Regions from separate parts of the Streptomyces sp. NPDC058257 genome, predicted to be linked through region 1. Evidence: riboswitches for the same ligand, from Rfam matches in the RefSeq annotation. Region 1 holds a riboswitch; each other region holds the start of a gene.

The links. Region 1 has a riboswitch for cyclic di-AMP ahead of ACFVXC_RS33100 (M23 family metallopeptidase). Riboswitches for the same ligand answer to the same signal wherever they lie in the genome.
Region 2: it holds a riboswitch for cyclic di-AMP, as region 1 does, so the genes downstream of both, ACFVXC_RS13030 (transglycosylase family protein) here and ACFVXC_RS33100 (M23 family metallopeptidase) in region 1, are expected to answer to the same signal.
Region 3: it holds a riboswitch for cyclic di-AMP, as region 1 does, so the genes downstream of both, ACFVXC_RS11980 (NlpC/P60 family protein) here and ACFVXC_RS33100 (M23 family metallopeptidase) in region 1, are expected to answer to the same signal.
Region 4: it holds a riboswitch for cyclic di-AMP, as region 1 does, so the genes downstream of both, ACFVXC_RS22410 (transglycosylase SLT domain-containing protein) here and ACFVXC_RS33100 (M23 family metallopeptidase) in region 1, are expected to answer to the same signal.

What each region holds. Positions count from the first base shown of each region.
Region 1 covers NZ_JBHVXJ010000019.1:46,562-52,298, reverse strand. The annotation lists gene ACFVXC_RS33115 (DNA topoisomerase (ATP-hydrolyzing) subunit A) at 1-175, opposite strand, end outside; gene ACFVXC_RS33110 (M16 family metallopeptidase) at 389-1,753, shown strand; gene ACFVXC_RS33105 (M16 family metallopeptidase) at 1,750-3,135, shown strand; cyclic di-AMP (ydaO/yuaA leader) riboswitch at 3,333-3,496, shown strand; gene ACFVXC_RS33100 (M23 family metallopeptidase) at 3,509-4,312, shown strand; gene ACFVXC_RS33095 (GntR family transcriptional regulator) at 4,598-5,302, shown strand; gene ACFVXC_RS33090 (HPr family phosphocarrier protein) at 5,472-5,737, opposite strand, start outside.
Region 2 covers NZ_JBHVXJ010000004.1:117,228-122,964, forward strand. The annotation lists gene ACFVXC_RS13020 (septum formation initiator family protein) at 1-465, opposite strand, end outside; gene eno (phosphopyruvate hydratase) at 620-1,906, opposite strand; gene ACFVXC_RS13030 (transglycosylase family protein) at 2,204-2,923, opposite strand; cyclic di-AMP (ydaO/yuaA leader) riboswitch at 2,927-3,119, opposite strand; gene ACFVXC_RS13035 (transglycosylase family protein) at 3,301-4,317, opposite strand; gene ACFVXC_RS13040 (cytochrome P450) at 4,454-5,737, opposite strand, start outside.
Region 3 covers NZ_JBHVXJ010000003.1:656,337-662,073, forward strand. The annotation lists gene ACFVXC_RS11975 (ATP-dependent DNA helicase) at 1-1,696, opposite strand, end outside; cyclic di-AMP (ydaO/yuaA leader) riboswitch at 1,954-2,111, shown strand; gene ACFVXC_RS11980 (NlpC/P60 family protein) at 2,119-3,315, shown strand; gene ACFVXC_RS11985 (hypothetical protein) at 3,392-3,745, opposite strand; gene ACFVXC_RS11990 (NlpC/P60 family protein) at 4,064-5,110, shown strand; gene ACFVXC_RS11995 (hypothetical protein) at 5,183-5,737, shown strand, end outside.
Region 4 covers NZ_JBHVXJ010000009.1:119,215-124,951, reverse strand. The annotation lists gene ACFVXC_RS22415 (glycoside hydrolase family 15 protein) at 1-1,138, opposite strand, end outside; cyclic di-AMP (ydaO/yuaA leader) riboswitch at 2,418-2,610, shown strand; gene ACFVXC_RS22410 (transglycosylase SLT domain-containing protein) at 2,615-3,340, shown strand; gene ACFVXC_RS22405 (cytochrome P450) at 4,133-5,359, shown strand; gene ACFVXC_RS22400 (hypothetical protein) at 5,430-5,737, opposite strand, start outside.

The DNA.
Region 1 (5,737 bases):
TCCTGCGGTGCACCGGCTTCATGCCGTCGCGGGCGTCCGGCAGGGCGCGCGAGTAGATGACCGAATACGCGTACTCGAGGAAGGATCCCTGCATCTCGTCGACGACGTCGATGTCGAGGATCTTCTCCTCGAACGACTCGTCGGGCTGCGGGGTCTTCGTGCTGCGGCGGGCCATCGCTGCTGCGGCTCCTTCACGGTGTCTGCCAGGGCATCAACGGGATCTGACGCCGACCATTGTGCTCTGTCCCACTGACAACGCCGACCACGACCCGGACTTCGGCCGTGACTACGCCGAGCGCGGAGCGGGAACTTCACCGGTTGTCAGCACGCTTGCATACAGTGGCACGACTGGCAGAATTTCCAGCTTTTCGCGATCGAAGGGACGTACATGCCCATGGGTCACACGGCCACAGCCGAGGCCGGCTCCGGCGGCCTGACAGCGACCGAGCACCGGCTGGCCAACGGCCTGCGCGTGGTGCTCTCCGAGGACCACCTGACCCCGGCCGCCGCGGTCTGCCTCTGGTACGACGTCGGCTCGCGCCACGAGGTCAAGGGGCGTACGGGCCTCGCCCACCTCTTCGAGCACCTGATGTTCCAGGGCTCGAAGCAGGTGCACGGCAACGGCCACTTCGAGCTGGTGCAGGGTGCGGGCGGGTCGCTCAACGGCACCACGAGCTTCGAGCGCACCAACTATTTCGAGACCATGCCCACACACCAGCTCGAGCTGGCCCTGTGGCTGGAAGCCGACCGGATGGGCTCACTGCTCTCCGCGCTCGACGAAGAATCCATGGAGAACCAGCGGGACGTCGTCAAGAACGAGCGCCGCCAGCGCTACGACAACGTTCCCTACGGCACGGCGTTCGAGAAGCTGACCGCCCTCTCGTACCCCGAGGGCCACCCCTACCACCACACCCCGATCGGCTCCATGGCCGACCTGGACGCGGCGACGCTCGAAGACGCGCGGAACTTCTTCCGTACGTACTACGCGCCCAACAACGCAGTCCTGTCGGTCGTCGGCGACATCGACCCGCAGGAGACCCTCGCCTGGGTCGAGCGGTACTTCGGGTCCATCCCCTCGCACGACGGCAAGCAGCCGCCGCGCGACGGCTCGCTGCCCGACACGATCGGCAAGGAGCTGCGCGAGGTCGTCGAGGAAGAGGTACCGGCCCGCGCCCTGATGGCCGCCTACCGCCTCCCGGAGGACGGCACGCGCGCGTGCGACGCGGCCGACCTGGCGCTCACGGTCCTGGGCAGCGGCGAGTCGTCGCGGCTCTACAACCGCCTCGTGCGCCGCGACCGCACCGCCGTGGCGGCAGGTTTCGGCCTGCTGCGCCTCGCCGGAGCCCCCTCGCTCGGCTGGCTCGACGTGAAGACGTCCGGCGACGTCGAGGTCCCCGTCATCGAGGCGGCCGTCGACGAGGAGCTCGCCCGCTTCGCGGAAGAGGGCCCCACCGACGAGGAGATGGAGCGCGCCCAGGCACAACTGGAGCGCGAGTGGCTGGACAGGCTCTCCACGGTGGCGGGACGCGCGGACGAACTGTGCCGGTACGCGGTCCTGTTCGGCGACCCGCAGCTCGCCCTGACAGCCGTCAAGCGCGTCCTCGACGTCACGGCGGAAGAGGTCAAGGCGGCCGCGGCGGCCCGCCTGCGCCCCGACAACCGCGCGGTGCTCGTGTACGAGCCCACCGAGGGCTCAGCGGCCCCCGAAGGCGCCGAAGCCACTGACGAGGACGAAGAGGAGGCGGCGAAGTGACCGAGGCCGCGACGATGCAGTTCCACCCCCAGCCCCAGGCGGGCACCGCACGGCCGTGGGCCTTCCCCGCGCCCGAGCGCGCCACCCTGGACAACGGCCTCACCGTGCTGCGCTGCCACCGCCCCGGCCAGCAGGTCGTCGCCGTGGAGATCCACCTCGAGGCGCCGCTCGACGCCGAGCCCGCGGGCCTGGACGGCGTCGCCACGATCATGGCGAGGGCCTTCAACGAAGGCACCGACAAGCACTCCGCCGAGGACTTCGCCGCGGAACTCGACCGCTGCGGCGCCTCCATGGACGCGCACGCCGACCACCCCGGCGTGCGTGTCTCCCTCGAAGTCCCGGTCTCGCGCCTCCCGAAGGCGCTCGGCCTGCTCGCCGACGCCCTGCGCGCCCCCGCCTTCGCGGACAGCGAGATCGAACGCCTCGTGCGCAACCGCCTGGACGAGATTCCGCACGAGGCCGCCAACCCGGGGCGCCGCGCCGCCAAGGAGCTCTCCCGGCAGCTGTTCCCGGCGACGTCGCGCATGTCGCGCCCCCGCCAGGGCACCGAGGAGACGGTCACCGCCATCGACTCGGCGGCGGTGCGTGCCTTCTACGAGAAGCATGTGCGTCCCGCCACTGCCACCGCGGTCGTCGTGGGCGACCTGACCGGCGTCGACCTGGACGCCGTCCTCGCCGACACCATCGGCGCCTGGACGGGCGGCACGGCCCAGCCGCGCCCGGTGCCCCCGGTGACCGCCGACGACACCGGGCGTGTCGTCATCGTGGACCGCCCCGGCGCCGTCCAGACGCAGCTGCTCATCGGCCGCGTGGGACCGGACCGGCACGACCGCGTCTGGCCCGCGCAGGTGCTCGGCACGTACTGCCTCGGCGGCACCCTCACCTCGCGCCTCGACCGCGTCCTGCGCGAGGAGAAGGGATACACCTACGGCGTACGGTCCTTCGCCCAGGTCCTGCGTTCCGCCCCGGACGGCACAGGTGCCGCGATGCTGGCCATCAGCGGCTCGGTGGACACCGAGTCCACGGGACCGGCCCTCGAAGACCTGTGGAAGGTGCTTCGCACCCTCGCCGCCGACGGTCTGACGGACGCCGAGCGCGATGTCGCCGTGCAGAACCTGGTGGGCGTCGCCCCGCTCAAGTACGAGATGGCGGCGTCCGTCGCCGCCACTCTCGCCGATCAGGTCGAGCAGCACCTTCCGGACGACTTCCAGGCGCAGTTGTACCGCCGGCTGGCCGCGACCGGCACCGTGGAGGCCACCGCCGCCGTGGTGAGCGCCTTCCCCGAGGACCGCCTGGTGACGGTGCTCGTCGGTGACGCCGCGCAGATCGAGGAGCCCGTCAGGGCGCTCGGCATCGGTGAAGTGAGTGTGGTCACGGGCTGAGTGACAGTCAGGACATATCGGGACCCCAGTGGCTGGAATTTGCTACTGGGGTCCTCATATGTCCGAATTAGTATGGAGGTTACGTGTCTGCCCTGTGGCGTGCGCTACAAAAACTCTGATCCGTTTGTCGTTTGAAAGACGCCCCGCTTAGCGTCGGTCCGGCTGTTCGTCATGCAGTACGCCGCACCCGCGGCACCGGACAGTCATCGCCGAGTCCCCGTACGGCGCGAGCCAGGGGAGCCGGGGACCCACATGTCCCCTTGGGGTGAATCGGGAACCTTGCCGTGAGGCGAGGGACTCGTAGGAGACCTTCCTGCTCCGAACCCGTCAGCTAACCCGGTAGGCGAGAAGGAAGGAAAGGATCAGCCGCTTCATGGCGTTCACCCGTGCCACCGGGAAGCACCGTCGCCCCAGCCGCCTCACGCGCACGACCGCGAACGTGGCGGGCGTCGCCGCCCTCACCACCACCGGTGTCATAGGAGGCCTGGCCGCTCCGGCCCTCGCCGCCGACGACGCCGCGGCTCTTGAGCACACCGGCCTCACCCAGGCGGTCTCCGTCGGCGACTCGCTCGCCGCCAGCGTCGACGCGCAGGCCGCCGCCCAGCAGCAGGCCGCCGACGACGCGGCAGCGGCCAAGAAGGCCGAAGAAGCCGCCAAGAAGAAGGCCGAGGAGGCCAAGCGCAAGGCCGAGGCCGAGGCGAAGGCCAAGGCCAAGAAGGAGCGCGAGGCCAAGGAGCGCGCCGCTCGCGAGGCCGAGCGCAAGCGCCTCAACAGCTACGTCTCCCCGATCACCGGCTCGTACGTCTCCACGGGCTACCAGACCGGCGGCGGCATGTGGTCCTCCGGCAGCCACACCGGCATCGACTTCCACGCCGCGTCCGGCACCTCGGTCCACGCGGTCGGTTCCGGCACCGTCGTCGAGGCCGGCTGGGGCGGTGCCTACGGCAACAACGTGGTCATCAAGATGAACGACGGCACGTACACCCAGTACGGCCACATGTCGTCCCTCGGTGTCACCGTCGGCCAGGCCGTCACCCCGGGCCAGCAGATCGGCCTCTCGGGCTCCACCGGCAACTCCAGCGGCCCGCACCTCCACTTCGAGGCCCGGACCGGCGCGGACTACGGCACGGACATCGACCCGATCGCGTACCTCCGCTCGCACGACGTCGGCGTCTGATCCACCGAACGCCGATCCACCGAACGCCGATCCAGCGAACGCTGATCCAGCGAACGCTGATCCACTGAAAGCCCCGGCTCGTCGAGAGCCGGGGCTTTCGCCGTACCGCCGTAGCCGTAGCCGTAGCCGTAGCCGTACTTGTACCCGTACCCGCGCCGATCGCCTTTGGCCAAAATATATCCATGAATTTCGGCCTGCCATCGGAAATTCGGCCGCTCTGCAATAGGGTCACTGAAAAGGCGTCGATCGACCGCGTTTCGCGGGGATTAAGGCGGAGGTCAGGTCATGCGCATTCCCGCGCACTCGGTATGCACGGCCATCCGGGACGACATCGTCTCCGGTGTCTACGAACGGGGTGGCCGACTCACCGAGGAACTGCTCGCACGCCGCTATGGAGTCTCCCGCGTCCCCGTGCGCGAGGCCCTGCGCACCCTGGAGGCCGAGGGGTTCGTCGTCACGCGCAGGCACGCGGGCGCGTGCGTCGCGGAGCCCACCGAGCAGGAGGCGGCCGACCTCCTGGAGATACGCATGCTCCTGGAGCCGCTGGGGGCGGCCCGCGCCGCTCAGCGCCGCACGGAGGCGCATCTGAAGGTCCTGCGCGGACTCGTCAGGCTCGGCCAGGAGCGTTCGAGGGGCGGTCGGAGCGACGACCTGCGCTCCCTGGGCGGCTGGTTCCACGAGACGCTCGCCCAGTCGTCCGGCAGCCCGGGTCTCACAGCGCTGCTCACCCAGCTCCGGCACAAGATCGCCTGGATGTACGTCGTCGAGACACCGGCCGCTCCCGCGGAGTCCTGGGCGGAGCACGCCGCGATCGTCGACGCGGTCGCCCGCGGGGACGCGGAACGGGCCAGGTCGCTCGCGGCGGCCCACGCGGAACGGGCGGCGGCCGCGCACCGGCCGCGCTTTCGCCCGCAAGGTCACCGGGCCGCGGGACGAGATCGTGTGAGGGATTCGCAACATGCCGTAAACACGGTGGGCCTCCGGCATTAACAGAGGCGCCGTATACAAAGAAGTGCTATTCGGCGGGGGACTATTTCGGCTGCCCGAATGTGGCACGTTCAGGGAATGCGGCTCTGATATTCGGCAGCTGGAAACAGAAGCACCGAAGGGCCCGCCCCTATTCAGCGCGGGCCCTTCGGCGTATGAGTACCAGTCTTTACTAGACGGTCTCGGGGAGCTCTTCGAGGCCGTCCGCGACCAGCTTCGCCAGACGGTCGAGAGCGGCGTCCGCGCCCTCGGCGTCGGAGGCGAGCACGATCTCCTCGCCGCCCTGCGCGCCCAGACCGAGCACCGCGAGCATGGAGGCGGCGTTCACGGGGTTGCCGTCAGCCTTGGCGATCGTCACGGGGACGCCGGCGGCGGTGGCCGCGCGGACGAAGATGGAGGCGGGTCGGGCGTGAAGGCCCTCGGCCCAGCCGACGTTGA
Region 2 (5,737 bases), on a different contig from region 1:
GCGGTCGGCCTTGTCGACGCCGTCCCAGACGTTCGAGTACCAGGGCCTGGCGGCCGCCCCCTGGTCGGTGCGCTGCGCCTTCGCCGCCCCGGGGCCGATCACCGTGTAGCCGGTCTCGCCCGGCATCACATAGTGCAGCCGCTCCCGGACACGCTGCTCCGCGAACGCATCGTCCCGCCAGCGGGCCTTCTCGTCCTTCAGCTTCTCGACGTTCTCGCGGTGCTCGGCCTGCTCGCGGCGCTGATCGGCGATCTCCGCGCGCTGCGAGACGTACTGCCTTATCGGGTAGGCGAGCGCGACGACCAGCGAGCAGAGGACGAGCGCGAGGAGCGCGGCGCGTCCCGTGAGCCGGGAGCGGCGCGCCTGACGCTTCGTCTGGGAGCGGTAGACACGCTCCGCGGTCTGCTCGCCGAGCAGCCGCAGCCTGGTCGCGGTGGAGAACCGGTCGCGGTCCTTCACGGCCATGTGTGCCGCCTCCCCGATACGTACGTACGTCCCCGCACACGGTACGGGACCGAGTACGGGGACGTACGTAACTACTCAGCGGAGCCGGAGCCCGGCGGGTCCAGCCGACTCGGCGGGTCCAGCCGACTCTGCCGGTTCAGCCGGTTCAGCCGGTTCAGCCCTTGAAGCGGGGGAACGCCGAACGGCCCGCGTAGACCGCGGCGTCGTCCAGGATCTCCTCGATGCGGAGCAGCTGGTTGTACTTGGCGACGCGCTCGGAGCGGGCCGGGGCGCCGGTCTTGATCTGGCCGCAGTTGGTGGCGACGGCGAGGTCGGCGATGGTGACGTCCTCGGTCTCGCCGGAGCGGTGCGACATCATGCACTTGAAGCCGCTGCGCTGGGCCATCTCGACGGCGTCGAGGGTCTCGGTCAGCGAGCCGATCTGGTTGACCTTCACCAGGAGGGCGTTGGCCGACTTCTCCTCGATGCCACGGGCCAGGCGCTCGGGGTTGGTGACGAACAGGTCGTCGCCCACGAGCTGGACCTTCTCGCCGAGCTTCTCGGTGATGGCGTTCCAGCCGGCCCAGTCGTCCTCGAACAGCGGGTCCTCGATGGAGACGAGCGGGTACGAGGCGACGAGCTCCTCGTAGTACTCGGTCATCTCGGCGGCCGAGCGGGACTTGCCCTCGAAGTCGTACTTGCCGTCCTTGTAGAACTCGGACGCGGCGACGTCGAGCGCGAGGCCGATCTGCTCGCCGGGGACGTAACCGGCCTGCTTGATGGCCTCGAGGATGAGGTCGAGCGCGGCGCGGTTCGAGTCCAGGTTCGGGGCGAAGCCGCCCTCGTCGCCCAGGCCGGTGGAGAGGCCCTTGTCCTTCAGGACCTTCTTCAGCGTGTGGTAGACCTCGGTGCCCCAGCGCAGGGCCTCGGAGAACGACTCGGCGCCGATCGGCGCGATCATGAACTCCTGGATGTCGACGTTCGAGTCGGCGTGCGACCCGCCGTTCAGGATGTTCATCATCGGAACGGGCAGCAGGTGCGCGTTCGGGCCGCCGAGGTAGCGGAAGAGCGGGAGGTCGGAGGCCTCCGACGCGGCGTGCGCGACGGCGAGCGAGACGCCGAGGATGGCGTTGGCGCCGAGCGAGCCCTTGTTGTCGGTGGCGTCGAGGTCGAACATCGCCTGGTCGATCAGGCGCTGCTCGGTCGCGTCGTACCCGACGAGCTCCGGGCCGATCTGCTCGATGACGGCGAGGACGGCCTTCTCCACGCCCTTGCCCTGGTAACGGTTGGGGTCACCGTCACGGAGTTCGATGGCCTCGAAAGCACCGGTGGACGCACCGGACGGAACGGCGGCACGACCCGTGCTGCCGTCGTCGAGGCCGACCTCGACCTCGACCGTGGGGTTGCCTCGGGAGTCCAGGATTTCCCGGGCTACGACGACGTCGATGGACGGCACGAGCATCTCCTTCTGGGATGTGACGCGGGTACGCGGGGCGTTGGCCTCGCGGACACGAGCCTAACCGGCTCCCGGACAAGAGCGAGCCGAGCGACCGCCCGGTGGACAAACCGAGAGCAAAATGTTTCCGAACGGAACAAAACGTGGAGGGGCAACGACCCCGCCCCGGTGCGTACGGGGGATACGCGCACCGGGGCGGGGAGAGCAGCGCCCGAAAGGGCGCGGAGAACCGCGCGGGCGACCGCGCGGGCGACCACGAAGCGCCCGCGGAGGAAGACAAGCCCCGCAGGCGCTCCGCCAGGACTAGCTGAGGTGCAGCTGCTGACCCGGGAAGATCATGTCGGCGTTGTCGATGATGTCGCCGTTGAGCTTGTACACCTTGTGCCAGCCGCCCTTGACGTCCTTCGCCTCGGCGATCTTGGAGAGGGTGTCACCCTTCTTGACCTTGTACTCGCCGTCGCCCTTCTTGACCGTCTTGCCGGTCGGGGTCTCGACGGTCTTCTTGGACTCGGTCTTCGGAGCCTCGGTCTTGGGCGCCTCGGTCTTCGGAGCGGCCTGCTGCGGCTGCTCGGTCTGGGCGCTGGGCTCGTTCTTGGGCTGCTCCTGGGTCTGCTGCGGGGCGCTCTCCTGCGCACCGCCACCCTCGTTGGAGGCGCCCGAGAGGCCGACGCCGCAGCTCGGCCAGGCACCCTTGCCCTGACCCGCGAGGACCTTCTCGCCGATCTCTATCTGCTGGGCCTTGGAGGCCTGGTCGGCGCTGGACGCGTACTTCGTACCGCCGTACGCGGCCCAGGTGGACGACGAGAACTGCAGGCCGCCCGTGAAGCCGTTGCCGGTGTTGATCGACCAGTTGCCGCCGGACTCGCACTGGGCGACGGCGTCCCACTCGGAGTCCGTCGCCGCGGAGGCCGAGCCGGCCGCCATCAGCGGGGCCGCGACCGCGACACCGGTGACGCCGGCGAGCGTGGCGACACGGGTGGCCTTGGACGGGCGGCGGTGCTTGCCCTTGCTGGAAAACAGCATGAGTGATCCCCTCACCGACGCCTGCGAGGTGAGCTGTCGGGTTCGGGCCGATGAAGTTGCCCGGCCGCGCTTCCTTGAGCGCGACTTAACCCCTAGCCGTTCCCGTCCGTTCTTCCGCCTCGCTCTCGCGATGCTGAACGGCCGGGCCCGGCGGAAACCTTGGTTCCCCCGCTCCTGCCTACGGCGCTTACGCGACGACTGTTCCCGAACGGCCGTTGGCAGGACTCGGCGTACCGACCGGCGGGGCCCGCTGTGGCGAGCGGTCACGACCGTAGGCATGGGACCGGTCGAATTCCAAAGACGATCAGGGCTTCTGAGACCCATCTCTCACTTGCACCAATCCGGACATCAGGCGCAAAGCAAGTCGCCAACTTCCCTTACTTTTCGCCCAAATCGAGGCTCTGACCGGGAAGGATGAGATCGGGGTCGGAGCCGACGGCCTTCTCGTTCTCCGCGTACAGCTCGGTCCACCCGCCCTTCACGTCGAGGTCGTCGGCGATGGCCCAGAGGTTGTCCCCGGAGCGGACCGTGTACGTCCCGTCCGCGCCGTCCCGCTGACGCTCGTCACCACGGGAGGCGTGCCGTCCCGAGCCCTCGCGGGAGTCGTCGCCGGACGGCTTGCCGCCCGCGCTGTCGCCGCGGTGGCGGCCTTCGCCCCCGCCGGTGGTGGGGGTGGGGGCCGGCGAAGTCTCATCGCCCTGCCCGGACTTGCCCGAGCCGCCGGAATCACCCGAATCGCCCGACTCGTCGTGATTCTTGTCTCGCGCCCCGTCGTCGGCTCCGGACTTGCCGGACTTGCCGGACTTGCCGGACTCACCGGACTCACCGGAAGGCTTCTTGGAGGACTCGCCCGAGGGCTCGTCCGAAGACGTGGCGCCGCCCGAGGGGTCGGCCGACCCGCTCGGCGACCCGCTCGGCTCATCCGGGTCAGCCGACTCGCCGGGTTCGGCCGACTCCGTCGCCCCGTCGGAAGGCGTCGTCGTGATCGGAGCGCCGGGGTCGACGTCGGCGGCGGCGCCGTCCTGAGTGAGCCCCGCGACCGGCGCGCAACTCGGCCAGGCCTTGGTCCCCTGGTCGTCGAGAACCTTCTCGGCCACGGATATCTGCTGCGAACGGCTGGCCTGATCGGCGCTCGGCGCGAAGTCGAGGCCGCCGTGGTCCTCCCAGACCCGCTGCGACAACTGGAGCCCGCCGAAGTACCCGTTGTCCGCGTCCGCGCTCCAGGATCCGCCGCTCTCGCACTCCGCGAGCTTGTCCCACGTGGCGGCGTCCGCCGCGCTCGCGCTGGTGGCGCCGAGCAGCGGGATGGCGATGGCCGATCCTGCGACTCCTGCCGCGACGATCAGGGCCGGGGCCTGGCGGGGGCGTCGGTGACGACCATTGCCGGAGAGCATGCGGTTGCCTTTCGCGTGACTGGAGCGACGACTGCGGCACGGGAGGCCGAGTCGTCGGTGAACGTAGCGGGAGTCGAACGCTTGTCACAAGTCGATGCAGCGGAGATCACGTGAAAGTCACAGTCTTGACGGCCTGTCAGCTGGACGGCGTTTCAGATGCCTGATATTTGCTCCGCTGTGCGGGCGCGAACTCCACGGGCAGCGTGCGGAGTCCACGCATGATGAGTCCGCCACGCCATCTCAAATCGTCAGGTTCCGCCGCGAGTCGCAGGTCAGGAAGGCGCGTCAGAAGCGTCGCGAGGGCCGTCCGCCCTTCGAGCCGGGCGAGCGGTGCGCCGAGACAGTAATGAATGCCATGGCCGTAGCCGAGGTGTTGGTTGTCGCGGCGGGAGAGGTCGAGCGTGTCCGGTCGGTCGAAGCGTTCCGGGTCACGATCGGCGGCGGCGAGGACGACGAGCACGGGATCGCCCTCGGCGATGTCCTCCCCTCCTACGGTCAGCCGCTCGGTGGCGAACCGCCAGGTGGCGAGTTCGACGGGTCCGTCGAAGCGGAGGAGCTCCTCGAGTCCGGTGTCCAGGAGACCGGTGTCGCCGCCCCCCAGGGAGCCCTGGAGCCGCTCGCGCTGTTCGGGGTGGGTGAGGAGGGCGTAGGCGCCGTTGCCGATGAGGTTCACGGTCGTCTCAAAACCAGCGAAAAGCAGAATAAAGGCCATAGCGGCGGCCTCGTTCTCCGTGAGGTGCTCGCCGTGGTCGGAGGCGCGGATGAGCCCCGAGATGAGGTCGTCACCGGGTTCGAGGCGCTTGCGGTGGATCAGTTCGGCGAGGTAGCCGCGCATCTTCTTCACGGACCGGGCGACCCCTCCCCTGGGGCCTCCCCCGTGGCGGATCATCATCCCCGCCCAGTCACGGAAGTCGTCCTGGTCCTCGCGGGGCACCCCCAGCAGGTCGCAGATGGCGTAGATGGGGAGCGGGAAGGCGAAGTCGTGAATGAGGTCGGCCTCCCCCTTCTCGATGAACTGATCGATGAGACGGTCCGTCAACTCCTGCACCCGTGGCGCGAATTCGGCGACGCGGCGGGGCGTGAAGGCCTTGGAGACGAGGCGGCGGAGGCGGGTGTGGTCCGGCGGGTCGATGTTGAGCAGATGCGTCATGAGGTTCGCACTGCGCTCGCCCGGGATCCCGGTCTTGCCCTTCGCGTGCGCGGGCTCACCGTGATGGGCCGGATTCTTGCTGAGCCTCGGATCGGCGAGCGCCTGCTTGGCATCGACGTACCGCGTGACGAGCCAGGCCTCCACACCACTGGGAAGCCGGGTCTTGTGCACGGGGGCGTGCTCGCGCAGCCAGGCGTAGGCGGGATAGGGGTCGGTGGCGAACTCCCAGGTGAAGAGCTCTGGCCCCTGGGCGGGGTCTGGCCCCTGGAC
Region 3 (5,737 bases), on a different contig from region 1:
ACTCGGCGAGATACCCGGTCCGTTCGAGCACGGCCTCCAGGACGACGGCAGGGCCCGCACCGGACTCGACGATGGTCCGCAGTTCCTCCATCAGCGCGTTGAAGCGCTTGACGGCGTTCGCCGAGCGGGCCGCCATTCCGTACGCCTCGTCGACACGCTGCAGCGCCTTCGGGAAGGAGATCTTCTCGCGCTGCGAGAGCGCGTCGATCATCGCCTCCGCGCGATCGCCGATGCCCCGCTTGGGTACGTTGAGAATGCGCCGCAGCGGTACGGAGTCCTCCGGGTTGGCGAGCACCCGCAGATACGCGAGGACGTCCCGGACCTCCTTGCGCTCGTAGAAGCGGACGCCTCCGACGACCTTGTAGGGCAGGCCGACGCGGATGAAGATCTCTTCGAAGACACGGGACTGTGCGTTCGTCCGGTAGAAGATCGCGACGTCGCCCGCCTTCGCGTCGCCCGCGTCGGTGAGCCGGTCGATCTCGTCGGCGACGAACTGTGCCTCGTCGTGCTCGGTGTCGGCGACATAGCCGGTGATGCCCGCGCCCGCGCCCGCGTTGGTCCACAGATTCTTGGGGCGACGGCTTTCGTTGCGTTCGATGACGGCGTTGGCCGCGGTCAGGATCGTCTGCGAGGAGCGGTAGTTCTGCTCCAGGAGGATCGTCGTCGCGTTCGGGTAGTCCTCCTCGAACTGGAGGATGTTGCGGATCGTGGCGCCGCGGAAGGCGTAGATCGACTGGTCCGCGTCACCCACGACGCACAGCTCGGCGGGGTCGTCCCCCTCGCCTCCGGAGGGGCCGACCAGCTCGCGCACGAGGGCGTACTGGGCGTGGTTGGTGTCCTGGTACTCGTCGACCATCACGTGCCGGAAGCGGCGGCGGTAGTGCTCGGCGACGTCCGGGAACGCGCGGAACATATTGACCGTCGTCATGATCAGGTCGTCGAAGTCGAGGGCGTTCGCCTCGCGCAGCCGCGACTGGTACATCGCGTATGCCTGGGCGAGCGTCTTCTCGAAGCCGTCGGCGGCCTGTCCTGCGAAGGTCTCCTCGTCGATCAGTTCGTTCTTCAGGTTCGAGATCTTGGCGCTGAAGGACTTCGGCGGGAACTTCTTCGGGTCGATGTCCAGGTCACGGCAGACCAGGGCCATCAGGCGCTTGGAGTCGGCGGCATCGTAGATCGAGAAGGAGGAGGTGAAACCGATCGTCTTCGACTCGCGGCGCAGTATGCGCACGCACGCGCTGTGGAAGGTCGACACCCACATCGCGTTGGCCCGCGGCCCGACGAGCTGCTCGACGCGCTCCTTCATCTCGCCCGCGGCCTTGTTCGTGAACGTGATCGCCAGGATCTGCCCCGGGTGCACGTGCCGCTCCGCCAGGAGATACGCGATGCGGTGCGTGAGGACCCGGGTCTTGCCGGAGCCCGCGCCCGCGACGATGAGCAGCGGGGAGTCCGCGTGCACGACGGCCGCGCGCTGGTTCTCGTTAAGACCGTCGAGCAGGGCCGCCGGGTCCAGCACGGGGCGTGGGGCGCCGTCGCGGTAGTGCGCGTCCCGGGGTGCGGGCGCGTCGAACTTCCCGTCGAACAGATCATCCGGAACGGACTCCGGAGCACTGTCCTCGGGCGGCGGCGGGGGCTCTTCCTCCGAAGCCCGCGAGGGCTTGAGGTCCGCCAGGAAGCTGTCATCAAAGAGGCTGCTCATCGCCTCCCGAGTCTAGGCGGCCCCACTGACAACCCGCTCCGGGTTCCGGCCACGTCCACTCACGAACGTCCACTCGCCTACGCCCCGCCCGCGGCCGATCACTCTCCGCCACGGCAAGACGTGTCCGCGTCAAGAGCCTCGTAAAGTCACGAAAACGTATCGGGCATATCGAACATCAACCTTCACACGAGCCACACGAGTTGGCTAGCGTGCTGCGTGGGCTGCTCGTACTCCCACCGGCGAACCCCGCCGGGAACGAGTGGCCTCCGCCGAGTTCGATCTCCTCGGAGCCGGGGACCCACGATGAACTTGGGGTGAATCGGTCCCGTACGAAGTACGGGACTGTAGGGCAACCTTCCGGAACCACCCGCCCGAACCCGACAGCTAACCCGGTAGGCGGTCTACGGAAGGAGTCGCCTCCCTTGGCGTCGCACCGCAAGCCGCGGACCCGCATTGCCGGCCTACGCGTCACCCCCGCCATCGGCATCACGACGGCCGCCCTCACCTCCGTGGCCCTGCTGTCACAGAGCGCGCAGGCGGCACCGTCCGCACCACAGAAGCCCAGCCTCGAAGAGGTCCAGAAGAAGGTCGACGACCTCTACCACCAGGCGGGTGTGGCCACACAGAAGTACAACTCGGCCAAGGAGCGCACCGACAAGCAGCGCGAGAAGGTCGACACCCTTCTCGACGATGTGGCCCAGCGCACCGACAAGCTGAACGAGGCCCGCCAGGAGCTGGGCGCGTTCGCCGCGGCGCAGTACCGCACCGGCGCCGTCTCCGAGACCGCCACGATGATGCTCGCCGACGACCCGCAGGGGTACTTCGACCAGAACCATCTGTCGGACCGGCTGACCGCGCGCCAGAAGAAGGCGGTCGACGACTACCAGACGAAACAGGCCGCGGCGACGAAGCAGCGCACGAAGGCCACCAAGAGCCTTCAGACGCTGAGCGACTCGCGGGACGACCTCAAGACGAGCAAGCGAACCGTCCAGAAGAAGCTGGGCCAGGCGCGCACGATGCTCTCGAAGCTGACGGCCGAGGAGAAGGCGCGGCTCGCGGCGATCGAGAAGAAGAAGGAAGAAGCGGCCAAGCGCAAGGCCGCCGAGCTGGCCCGCAAGCGGGAGGCGGAGGCCAAGCGCAAGGCGGCGGAAGAGGCCGCGGCGAAGGAACGCGAGAAGAACAAGGAGACCCCGGACACCGGTTCCGGCTCCGGTTCCGGTTCCGACGCGGGTTCGGGCTCCGGCTCCGGCAACACGGACAGCGGGTACGCGGCGAAGGCAGCGAAGGTCATCAACTTCGCCGAGGCACAGATCGGCAAACCGTACGTATGGGGCGCCACAGGACCCGACTCCTACGACTGCTCCGGCCTCACCCAGGACGCGTGGAAGGCCGCGGGGATCTCCCTGCCGCGCACGACCTGGGACCAGGTCAAGGTCGGCACGACCGTGAAGACCGCCGACGCCAAGCCCGGTGACCTGGTCTTCTTCTACGACGACATCAGCCACGTAGGTATCTACATCGGCAACGGCAAGATGATCCACGCCCCGAAGCCGGGTGCGAACGTCCGCACCGAGTCGATCTACTACATGCCGATCCACAGCGTGGTACGGCCCGCGTAACCACCGCCCCCCGCTCACGAGAAGACGGCCCTCCACGCGCGCGTGGAGGGCCGTTCTCCGTGAGTGGGGGGCGGGATCAGGTCCACAGCACCGCGATGAAGATGTTCGCGACGGTCAGAAGGCCGACGGCGCCGAACATCCCCTTGTCCACCTTCTCCTCGTCCCGCTTCACGTAGACCAGCGCGAGGATCACGATCAGCACGGCCATCTTGATGCCGATCTTGAGGTTGTTGACCGGGTTGTCGTCCGCCTGGTTGAGACCCACCAGGACGACGCCCGTGACCAGCATCGTCAGCGCGCCGTGCAGCATCGCCGGGTTGAAGCGGGCCGCGCCCTCGCCCATCTGCTTCATCTGAGTGAGGAAGCCGCCCAGGAGGGAGGCGATGCCGATGATGTGCAGGCCGACGAAGAGGTGGGTGAGAACGTCCATGAGCCGGAGCCTAGCCGGGGCCGTATCACCACTCCGTAGCCAGGTGGGCCCCAAGCGCCGCATCGGTCACACGCCTAAGGGAAGGGCGCCCGGTCCGGCCGATCGCACAGCCACATTCGGTCACCGGCGGCACACTTCAGCCAGTTGCGCACATTCCGTCACCATCCCGTGACGGTCAGGTTTAGCGTCCTTCGTCAGGTGTCCGGCTCCCCACCGCCGCTCCGAACAGGGGCGGCAGTCGGACACCACCGCCGAGAATCCGGCGGCGGTCCGCTCCCCCTGTGTGGGCCGCCGCCGGAACCTTAAGGAGCCCCCTACGTGGCAGCGCACCGCAAGCCCAAACAGCGCTCGCTCAGTGGCCATACGGCCCGTACCGCCGCCACCATCGCCCTCGCCGGGGCCGCCACCGCCATCGTCTTCGACGGCACAGGACACGCGGATCCACGGCTCACCCCGGCCGCGGTGAAATCCAAGGTCGACGCGCTCTACCGCGAGGCCGAGGTCGCCACAGAGAAGTACAACGGCGCCAAGGAGAAGGCCGAGAGCGCCGAGAAGTCCCTGGGCGAGCTGCGCGACGAAGCGGCCCGCAAGACGGAGAAGCTCAACTCGGCGCGCGAAGGCCTCGGTGCCATCGCCGCCGCGCAGTACCGCACCGGTGGCATCGACCCGGCCGTCCGGCTCGCGCTCTCCTCCGACCCCGACCAGTACCTCGAGCGTGCCGCGCTCGCCGACCGGGCGGACAGCCGCCAGGCAGCGGCCGTCACCGGCGTGCGGAAGCAGCTCCGGGAGATTGACCAGTTGCGCGGCGAGGCCGACGACACACTCGTGGGCCTCAGGTCCCGTCAGGCGGAGCTGAGGAAGAACAAGAAGACCGTCACCGGAAAACTCGACGCGGCCAAGCGGCTCCTGTCGCAGCTCACCGCCGAGCAGCGCGCGAAGCTCACCGGCGACGGCGACAGGGCCTCCCGCACCGCGGGCCGTGACGGCTCCCTGGGCGTCCCGGCCAAGGCCCCCGACTCCCGCGCCTCAGCGGCTGTCTCGTACGCCTACAAGGCGCTCGGCAGCCCCTACGTATGGGGCGCCACCGGTCCCAACGCCTTCGACTGCTCGGGGCTGACCCAGGCCGCCTACCGGTCCGCGGGGGTCGCCCTGCCGCGCACGACGTACGCGCAGATCAACGAGGGCCAACGGATCCCGCGCTCTCAACTCCGGCCCGGGGACCTGGTCTTCTTCTACCAGGGCATCAGCCATGTCGGGATCTACGTGGGCAACGGCCAGATGGTCCACGCCCCGAACCCGAGCGCACCGGTACGCCTGGCCCCGATCAGCCAGATGCCGTTCGCGGGGGCAGCCCGGGTGGCGTGAGCGGTCTCGGTGGGGGGGCGGGGTCACGGGTGGCCCGAAGGCCCGCGCGGCCCCGCGGGTACTGTCAGGGCCATGCCCCGCCGTACGCTGCCGCCGCCTCCGCCACCCGCCTGTCTGCGCACCTGGCCGGACCGGAACGCGCTGCTGCACGACCGCGGCATGGCGCTCGAAGAGCTGCGCAGGCGGAGCCTGGGCATGCATCGGATCCTGCTGCTCTGGCTGCTCGCGCTCGGCTGCGTCATCGGCTGGGCGCTTGTGACGGTGCCGATCGAGATGATCGAGGACGACGATCCGATGGCCTTCGTCCTGGGCCCGCTCTGCGCGGTCCTGGGCCTCGGAGCTCTCGTTCCCTCGGTGATCGGCGTCTTCGTCGGTATCCGCAGCGACCGCAAGGCCCGCGAACTCACCGAAAGCTGGCTGGCGCTGGACAGCCACCCGGCATCCGACTCCGCTCTCCGCTCCCCCGGGCTCAGCCTCTGCTGGCTCCTCTCGTCCCTCCTCGTCTGTGCGGTCGGCCTGTGGGCGTCCTTCGCGGCCGCCGCCTACGCCGAACCGGGACGGGACTCGTACGGCGACGTCGTGCTCGGCATGGGCACGGGCCTCATCCTGTGGCTGACGGGCCTCGTC
Region 4 (5,737 bases), on a different contig from region 1:
CGCCGTAGACATCCAGCTGCAATTGGCGTGCGGCAGCATTGCCGACGCGCACCGGCGCCGAGCCGCAGTACCCCTCAAGGTGTGCGAGTTCGCGTTCCGGCAGCTCCGCGTCACCGTCGATGGTGTACATCGCGCGCAGCGGGCCCGCCGCCTCGTCGGCGCCGGTCCTGGCCAGACAGCGCGTCAGCCATGCGACAAACGCCTCGGCCTCGTCGGTGAAACCCAGGCGCTGCAGCGCGTAGAGCGAGAAGGCGGCGTCACGGATCCAGACGTAGCGGTAGTCCCAGTTGCGTTCACCGCCGATGCGCTCCGGCAGCCCCAGCGTGGGTGCCGCGATGATCGCGCCAGTGGGCTCGTGGGTCAGGAGCTTGAGGGTGAGGGCGGAGCGGTGCACCATCTCGCGCCATCGCCCTTGATACGTCGACCGCTTCAGCCAGCCGCGCCAGAAGGCGACCGTGCCGTCGAACAGTTCGTCGACCTCATCCCGATCCGGCGGGGCGGCGCACTTCCCCTGCGCCGCGTCGGCGTCGGCGTCGGCGTCGGCGTCGGGCCCGGCTCCGACGTCCAGGACGAACAGGGCCTGGCCGCCTTCGCCGAGCTCGAACTCACCGTGGGCCTCGCCGTCCTTGGCCGACAGGGGCACATCGCTGCGCAGCACCAGCGTCAGTGACCCGGAGATGAACTTGACCTCGCCCTCGCCGGTCAGCATCCGGTGGCGGGCCCGTCCGTAGTCCAGGCGCGGAGCGATCCGGGTGCGCATGCGCATGGCACCGCGCACGGCCACCACGCGCCGCACCAGCCGCTGGCGGTGCCGCTCGTCGTGGGGGCGCAGAACCGGCATGAAGTCCTGCACCTCCACCATGCCCTCCTCGGTGAGGAAACGCGTGACGAGGATCGCGCTGTCAGGAACGTAGAACTGCTGACGGGACGCGGTTGCACACAGCGGCGTCAGCTCCCAGACCCCGCCACTCTCCGCGTCCAGGATCGCCCCGAAGATGCTGGGGGAATCGAACCTCGGCGCGCAGAACCAGTCGATGCGCCCGTCGGTCCCCACCAGTGCCGCACCGCGCAGGTCCCCGATCAGGCCGTGCTCGGCGATGGGCAGATATGCGCGGCCTGCTGCGTCCTGGTCGTCCATGCCTGTGCCTTCCGCCCGCATCGAAACCGGCGACCACACTACAGCTCCGTACTCCCCGGACCCCGGACTCCGCCGGGCGCGTCACGATCTTCGGCCCGAGCCTCGAAGAATACTCAGAGAAGAGGTGCGGGCCGCTCCTGCCGGGTCGGATCCCGGGATTTCCCTCCCCCGGGCGGGAGTTGCGGAAATTGCCTCCAGGGCGCCCTCTCGGCTCGCCTGGCTGTCAGCCGAAAGGAATTCTCAGTTCCGGGGTGAATTCACGATGCACGGCACTCGAAAGAGAATTGATATGCCGTCACATCCAGAGGGGCGGACCGGACCGAACAGCCGGCCTCGCCCTGCGGGGAGGGGGAAGTGAAATGACGGAAAGCCACCGAGGGTTGATCCTACGGGCGTCGACAGCACCGGCTCCGCCGACACCGTACCTCCGCACGGATACAGGAACAGAGAAGCCCCTGTCCCCGAGAGATCGCAGCGGCCCGGGGACGGAGATGGAGTTAGCCGTTGGCGCGGAACATCGGCCGGTTCCACCCCTTCCGAAGCCTCTGACCCCTCCGAAGCCGCTGAGCCGACGGGTCAGGACCATTCGGCGCAGTGACCACTCTCTGCCGCGGCCCCGCCGACTCCGGGCCGGGTACACCTGCCGAGTGCGGGGCAAGGCAGCGGCGGATTCCGGCCGGAGCCCTATGGCGTCGCCGTCAGGGGGCACACACAGCAGGACCTGGCCCAAGAGCACCGTTTCCCGCCAGGTTCTGCTGGTTGTGGTTGCGGACCCGAGGGAGTGCCTGTTTCGCGAAAGCGAGGGCGGTGAACCGCCACCACAAGCCCCCTGTCGGCACCCGTGCCGCCGTGGCAGGTCTGCCGAGTACGGGCCGGGCATAGCCGTGTGAGCATCGATGCAATCACGCAACGATTTGACCGTTTTAATACGCAATACATCTTCCCTTATGTCCGGCTTTCTCAGTGAATCAGCCCTTCACGCCGCCAGAGTCACGCGGGGGCTATTGTCCGTTTTGCGCGCCATTGATGCCGAATGAAGCCGTCTGGTGCACCATGGGGCCGCATTCCCTTCAGTGAATTGGGTCACGCTTCCCGCCACGGCACCGCTGGGAACAACTGCGAACCGCTGGGCGCACTTCCGTTGCGCACTAAGAAATTTGGGGTTTTTGATCAATGAGTGCGAACTGTTCTGTTCGCCGGGAGACGGACCCTCGTGCATTGCCTATGCGAATTCGTGTCTTGTTCCTTCCGGCATTCCTCGCCTAACGTCACCGTCAATCCGGATGGAACGCCGAATCCTGCCGCTGTCCGGAAACCCATCCCACTCACTTACGCACGGCAGGAGCGGGGGACCCAGGTAAGCCGCCGATCCGGATTCCGGAACGGCTCCGGGGTGAAGTCGCATTCACAGTGCGGCCGGACATCTCCCGTCCGAACCCGACAGCTCACCTCGCAGGCGACGGAGAGGAAATCGTCATGCCTGCAAAGGGAAAGCACCGCCGCCCCAAGTCCAGCCCGCTCACCCGGAACATCGCCGTCGCAGGCACGGGCGGCGCCGTGCTCGTCCTCCCGGTGCTCGGCGCCACCACCGCAGCCGCGGCGCCGGCCGGCACCCCCGCCAAGCCCGCCGCGGCCTCCACGACGTACGTGGTCGCCGCCGGTGACTCCCTCGCCAAGATCGCCCGCGAGCACTCCCTGAGCGGCGGCTGGAAGAAGCTGTACGCGGACAACCGCAGCACTCTCGGCGACAGCCCCAAGATGATCCACCCCGGTCTCAAGCTCACCCTCGGCGAGAATGCCCCCGCTCAGCGGGCAGACCGCTCCGAGCGCCCGGACACCCTCACCGCCGAGCCCGCCGCGGCCCCGGCGAAGAAGACGTACACCGACGACCTCGACGGCTGGATCAGGGAGTCGCTCGACGTACTGGCCCAGCACGGCATCCCCGGCACCTACGAGGGCATCCACCGCAACATCATGCGCGAGTCCTCCGGCAACCCTCAGATCACCAACGACTGGGACTCCAACGCCGCCGCCGGAACACCTTCCAAGGGGCTCCTGCAGGTCATCGACCCCACATTCGCCGCGTACCACGTGCCCGGCACCTCCACGGACAGCTTCGACCCCGTCGCCAACATCACCGCCGCCTGCAACTACGCGGCCGACCGCTACGGCTCGATCGACAACGTGAACGGCCCCTACTAGACCGTCCCGGACGGCCCCTCCTAGACCGCCCCGGCGGCTGTCACAGCCCCGCCTCCAGAAGCCTCAGGTCCCGCAGGCACTTGGCCGAGTCGACGATCGTCGTCGCAGCGGGGTGGGGCGGGATGAGGCGGGGCGGGGCGCGGCTGCCAGCCGAATTCCTCGCGGGCCCGGTCGTTGTGGATGACCGGTCGCGGGAGAGCCTTGCCGGGAGCCTCCCGTTCGGGAGCCCGCGCGGCGAGCTAGCCGAGCCGGTCGCGCAGGACGTCGGCAAGCTCGACGAAGCTCAGCCTCGGACCGTCGGCGACGGCCAGGAACCGCCGCCCCGCCGCTCGCTCGCCGGCGCCGGTCAGGGCGGCTCCTCCTCATCAGCGAGGTCAGCCTGATCAACAGGTCAGCACGCGTCTCGCGTAGCGCTCCTCTCGCGTAGGGCACGGGGCGGAGTCGCGCGGGACGCGGTTACGGGACACTGCTGGCCCCGCTCCCCGATCACCGGGAGGGTCCGCGCTGCCGGAGCGGACGACGGAATGTGTCGTGGTCGGCCCCGCGGTCGGCGAGAAAACGGCCGGTATCCGCTGCGGCCCAGTGGTGCGGCCCGGTGGCACGATCGCGTCCCAGCACCGGCCTGCCCGGCCGGGCGCCGGCCCGATCCCTCAGCGGGCCACTGCGCAACTCCTGGACGTACTTCGCGGGTTGGAGCAGGCTGTCTCCGCCCTCTGCCACCGCGATCTGGCTTCCTTGTCCGCCGCCCGCCCGCACCGCGCCGCTTGTCGCCCCTATCTGAGGAGCTCTCGCATGGACCAGCCGCAGATCCTTGTCCTGGACGCCGCAGGCAGCGACCGACACGCCGAGGACGCCGAGCTGCGCTCACGCGGCCCGGCTGCCCGCGTCGACGTCCTGGGCGTCGAGGCATGGGCGGTGACCGACCCGGCCCTGCTCAAACAGCTCCTCACCGACCCGCGGGTCTCCAAAGACCCCCGGCGGCACTGGCCGATGTTCCCCGACCAGATCCTCGGCACCTGGCCGCTGGCACTGTGGGTGGCCGTCGACAACATGTTCACCGCCTTCGGCGGCGACCACCGGCGGCTGCGGCGCCTGGTCAGCCCGGCCTTCACCTCGCGCCGTATCGCCGCCCTGCAGCCGCGTATCGAGGAGATGACCGACACGCTGCTCGATGAACTCGCCGCCCTTCCCGCCGGACAACCCACCGACCTGCGCGAGCGGTTCGCCTATCCGCTCCCGATCCGGGTCATCAGCGAACTCATGGGGCTCCCCGACCACTCCCGGCCCGGCTTCCGCCGTACTGTCGACGGTGTCTTCGACACCACGCTCAGCCCCGATGAGGCCGCCGCGAACACCCAGGAGGCGTACGCGATCCTGGCCGATCTGGTCGCGGCCAAGCGCGCCGCGCCCGGCCAGGACATGACCTCCGTACTCATAGCCACCCGGGACGATGACGGCTCCGCGCTGAGTGAGCAAGAACTGCTCGACACGCTCCTTCTGGTGATCAGCGCGGGCTACGAGACCACCGTCAACCTGCTGGACCAGGCCGTCGTCGCGCTGCTCAGCCATCCTCAACAGCTCGCCCAGGTCCGCGAGGGCACAAGGGCCTGGGCAGACGTCGTCGAGGAGACGCTGCGCTACGAGGCACCCGTCGCGCACCTGCCGATGCGCTACGCCGTCCAGGACATCGCCCTGACACCAGAACTCGTGATCCGCCAGGGCGAGGCCATCCTCGCCTCCTACGCGGCAGCAGGCCGCCACCCCAACCTCCACGGCCCGAGCGCCGGCTCCTTCGACCTGGCCCGGGCCGACAAAACCCATCTCGCCTTCGGCCACGGCGTCCACGTCTGCCTAGGCGCGGCTCTGGCCCGGATGGAAGCCCAGATCGCGCTGCGGGCGCTGTTCACCCGCTTCCCCGACCTCACTCTCGCCGTTCCCGCATCCGCACTGCGCCCCGCGGAGTCGTTCATCTCCAACGGACACCGGGAACTGCCGGTCGTCCTTGGCCCAGAACACTGAGAACCGACTCGGCCCAGCACTACCGGCAGCGCCAGAGGCACCGCTCTCCCCCGACGAACTTGACGATCCATCACAGGGTGGAAAACAGCCGCCGGAACAGGTCCAGGGCCTCATCGGCCCAGCTCAAGATGCCCAGGGCCGAGCCCAGATTTCCCGGCGGACGGTTGACCAGTGTGTCGTGGCGGATGAGCCGGCCGAAGTCCACGAGCACCGGGTCCTGATGAGGGGTGCTCGCGTCGGGGCGGAAGAACCGGACGCCCGCCAGCCGCATCACGTTGATCACCTCCTGGGCGAGAATCCCGTATCCGACCGTCGTGGGGTGCACACCGTCGAGCGAGAACAGGCCGCCGTCCGCGCGCCGTCCGCCCTTGCTGGCGA